DNA from 2 places in the Rhodococcus sp. 06-1460-1B genome. Region 1 is predicted to be linked to the other one. Evidence: riboswitches for the same ligand, from Rfam matches in the RefSeq annotation. Region 1 holds a riboswitch; the other holds the start of a gene.
What was found. A riboswitch is a leader RNA that binds a small molecule or an ion and turns the genes downstream of it on or off. The one in region 1 is predicted to bind cobalamin.
Positions count from the first base shown of each region.

Region 2: it holds a riboswitch for cobalamin, as region 1 does, so the genes downstream of both, CH268_RS14230 (FecCD family ABC transporter permease) here and CH268_RS06725 (magnesium chelatase subunit D family protein) in region 1, are expected to answer to the same signal.

Region 1 covers NZ_NOYS01000018.1:146,282-148,477, reverse strand. The annotation lists gene mqo (malate dehydrogenase (quinone)) at 1-303, shown strand, start outside; gene CH268_RS06730 (GNAT family N-acetyltransferase) at 315-791, shown strand; adenosylcobalamin-variant (AdoCbl-variant) riboswitch at 877-969, shown strand; gene CH268_RS06725 (magnesium chelatase subunit D family protein) at 1,024-2,196, shown strand, end outside.
Region 2 covers NZ_NOYS01000025.1:226,720-228,915, forward strand. The annotation lists gene CH268_RS14225 (LLM class flavin-dependent oxidoreductase) at 1-840, opposite strand, end outside; cobalamin riboswitch at 1,017-1,240, shown strand; gene CH268_RS14230 (FecCD family ABC transporter permease) at 1,367-2,196, shown strand, end outside.

The DNA of each region.
Region 1 (2,196 bases):
AAGGGACGCGGCGGCGTTCTCGAGTTCGGTACGGCTGTGGTCAACGCTGCCGACGGCAGCATCGCGGGCCTGCTCGGTGCCTCTCCCGGCGCATCGACAGCCGTACCGGCCATGCTGGACGTGCTCCAGCGGTGCTTCGGAGACAAGTACGACGCGTGGCAGCCCAAGCTCAAGGAAATGGTCCCGTCCCTGGGGGTCAAACTGGCTCAGAACAGCTCGCTGTTCGACGAGGTCTGGGCCTGGACCTCGAAGACGCTGGAGCTGGAAAGTTCGCGTGAGCTCGCACAGCACACGGGTGTGTGATAGCAAAAGGTATGAATACGCAAGCAGCAGCTCTCAAACGATCGTGGGCACTAGACCTGTCCAACAGCACGTTGTACGACCTGTTGAAGCTGCGTGTCGAGGTGTTCGTGGTCGAGCAGGCCTGCGCCTATCCGGAGTTGGACGGACGCGACCTGCTGACCGAGACGCGGCACTTCTGGCTCGAACGAGACGGTGAAGTGGTGTGCACTCTGCGTCTGCTCGAAGAGCACGACGACGGCGAGAAGGCGTTCCGTATCGGCCGCCTGTGCACCCAGCGTTCGGCCAGGGGACAGGGACACACCACGCGAATTCTGCGGGCCGCCCTGGCCGAGGTCGGTTCGGCACCGTGCCGGATCAACGCGCAGAGCTACCTCGTCGACATGTACGCCAAGCACGGCTTCCTGCCCGACGGCGAGGAAGTACTCGAGGACGGTATTCCGCACACTCCGATGCGTCGCGGTGGCGGCACCGCCTGGAGCGAGGCGTAACAGCCCGTTCGGATCCGAAGCTACGAATGCCACACACGTCCAGGCGTGTGTGGCATTCGTTCGTTCGGCGGTAGTGTTCCGTTCGAAGTCGAGTGCGGAGAAGTCCTGTGAGAATCAGGCGCGGTCCCGCCACTGTGATCAGGAGTGTTCTCCTGTCAGCCAGATCGCCGCCCGGCTTCGTGTAGTCCACCGAACGCTCGGCGCGGAACTCCGAGCACGAAGGGAATTGGTTGTGCAGCGAGAGAGCAGTGTCCCCGAACCGGGGTATCCGTTCAGTGCGATCGTCGGTCAGGATCAGCTGCGGTTGTCGTTGATCCTGTGCGCGGTGCACCCCGGTATCGGCGGTGTGCTGGTGCGCGGCGAGAAGGGGACCGCGAAATCGACGGTGGTTCGCGCGCTCGCAACTCTGCTGCCGGCCGTCGAGGACGAGGACGGTGCCCGCCCGGCCAAGCTGGTCGAGCTTCCGGTGGGAGCGACCGAGGACCGCGTGGTGGGGTCCATCGACCTCGAGAAGGTACTGCGCGACGGGGAACGAGCATTCCAACCCGGCCTGCTCGCAGCAGCACACCGCGGCGTGCTCTACGTCGACGAAGTGAACCTGTTGCACGACCATCTTGTGGACGTCCTGCTCGACGCGGCGGCGATGGGTCGCGTACATGTCGAACGAGACGGCGTATCGCATTCTCACCCAGCACAATTCGTCCTCGTGGGCACGATGAATCCCGAGGAGGGAGAGCTCCGGCCACAGTTGCTCGACCGATTCGGTCTGGCGGTCGAGGTCACCGCGTCGCGTGATGTGGACGTGCGCATGAACGTCGTGCGCAGGCGTATGAACTACGAGCGTGATCCCCACGCGTTCGCGGCCGCGTACGTCGACGAGGAAGCCGTCGTTGCAGCGCAGATCGTGGCCGCACGCTCGATCCTCGACGATGTGGTGTTGAGCGACAAGGAACTTCGGCGCATCGCCGCGCTGTGCGCATCGTTCGACGTCGACGGTATGCGCGCAGACCTGGTGGTCGCGCGTACTGCCTCGGCCCACGCCGCGTGGCGAGGCGCGAGCGAGGTGACCGAGGAGGACGTGCGCGTCGCGGCGGAACTGGCGCTACCGCACAGGCGTCGACGCGACCCCTTCGACGAGCCCGGTATAGACGACAAGCAGCTCGACGACGCCATGCGCGACGCCGCCGAACAGGCCGAGCAGCAACCCGATCCCGAGCCGGAGCCGGATCCCGACGGTGATGGAGGAGCACCGAAGCCCGACGCGGCGGATAATTCCGACGCGCCGTCGAGCACGGAATCCGACGCCCCGCAGGAACCGGCCGACAGCCAGGAGAAGGCCCCGACCGGTGCGGGCAGCGATCGGCAGGCGGGAACGCCGGGCGCGCAGTTCAAGGCGCGGCTCATC
Region 2 (2,196 bases), on a different contig from region 1:
TCCCGACGTGGCGTCGAACTGCTGTCGGCTCGGACGAGCGAACCCGCGCTCGCGAGAGATCTTGGTGAACATCTCGTTCCAGCCCGGGTAGATGGTGTCGGCTGCCGCCTCGGTGGTGTCGGCGACGAATCCGAACACGTGCAATCCGACTTTCAACTTCTCCGGCGAGTGACCCGCTTGCGCGCCCGCGCGTCGATACAGGTCGACGAGCGGCGCGAACTGGCGCGGCTCTCCGCCGATGATGGCGATCATCAGGGGTAGGCCCAGAAGCCCTGCACGAGCGAATGATTCGGGGGTGCCGCCGACACCGACCCAGATGGGTAGCGGATCCTGCAGCGGACGAGGATAGATCCCCTGACGGTTCAGCGCCGGCCGGTGCCGGCCGGACCACGTGATCTCTTCGTTGTCGCGAATCTGCAGCAGGAGATCCAGCTTCTCGGCGAACAAGGAATCGTAATCGGCCAAGTCGAGTCCGAACAGTGGGAAAGACTCGGTGAACGAGCCTCGGCCGACCACCAAATCGACTCGGCCCTTCGAGATCAGGTCGAGAGTGGCGAACTCCTGGAACACTCGCACCGGATCGTCGGCACTGAGTACCTTGACCGCGCTGCCGAGCCGGATGTTCTCGGTGCGCGCGGCTGCTGCGGCCAGAATGATCGACGGAGCGGAGTCGTAGTACTCGCTGCGATGGTGCTCACCGATGCCGAACGAATAAAGACCGACCTGATCCGCGAGGGCGATCTCCTCGAGTAGGTGCCCCATCCTCTCCTCCGGCGCGATGACGCGGCCGTCGGTCGGATCGGTCACGGAAGAGACGAAGCTGTCTACGCCCAGGTGCATTGGGTACCTCTCGATTCGGGATGGACGAACCCATCAGCGTCGATGAAGGTTCAATTATTCCAGTGGACGGTGGGCAGAAAACTACTACTCTCCCCAACGCTTCGCCTCATCCGCCGCGAAGTACATCCGCTGACTTGCACCGAAGCCGACCGACACAACGCGTCACGCCTGAGCTGTTATCGTGCGTGGGCGTTGGTTTTCGATGGCCGTGCTGGTCATCGGATCGTAAGAGGGAATCCGGTGAGAATCCGGAACTGCCCCGCAGCGGTGAGTGGAAACGACCGCGGTCATCGAGCACTGGGATTCGTCCCGGGAAGCGACCGCCAATAGGAGTCGTCCGAGAACGTCGTCGGATGGCGTGTCCGCGAGTCCGAAGACCTGCCACCGCGGCTGCGCCGCCGGCGTGGTCGCCTGTCGATCCCGAGGGACACGGTCGACGAGGTCGTCGTTCGCGCTGCGCGGATTCGCCTCGGAAGCCGTGCTTTTCGCAGGTCGCCAGGTCAGGGATCAGCGGAGAAAGTTGCGCATGCAGTCCAGATCGGTCCTGCCCCTCACTGTGCTCGCCGCCGCGATCTGGGCGGTGTCAGCACTGTCGGCACTGATGTTCGGGGCCGCGCACATCCCGGCAACCGACGCGATGGGCTACCTGTGGGCACAGCTGTCCGGCGGCACGATCGCCGTCGGCGATGTCCCCGACTACCGCATCGTCATCGATTCTCGGCTGCCTCGGGTGTTGCTGGCGACGGTCATCGGAGCAGGTCTGGCTGTGGTCGGACTGGTGGTGCAGGCGATGGTGCGCAACGCACTCGCAGATCCCTACGTTCTCGGAATTTCCTCGGGTGCATCGGTAGGCGCGACGTCGGTGGTCCTGTTCGGCACATTCGGTGCCCTGGGCATCTACGCACTCTCGAGTGCAGCATTCCTCGGCGCACTCGCCGCAACCGCCCTCGTGTATCTGATGGCACGCTCCCCGGTAGGGCTGGTGCCACTGCGCCTGGTCCTGACAGGTACCGCGTTGGGTTACGGATTCTCTGCAATGACCACCGTGCTGATCTTCCTGGCACCTCAGGGCGACGGCGCTCGCAGTGTGATGTTCTGGTTGCTCGGCAGCCTCGCCGGTGCCACCTGGGCCAGCGTCCCGCTGGCCGCCGCAGTCACCGTGGCCGGAGTCGCCGCGACCGCTCTGACGGCACGCAGACTCAACGCGCTGTCGATGGGAGACGAAGTCAGCGCGGCACTGGGCTTGAACGCGGCACGTCTACGGTTGTCTCTCTTCGTGACATCAGCGGCGATGACGGGGTGCTACGTGTCGATCTGTGGCGCCGTGGGATTCGTGGGTCTGGTCGTACCTCACGT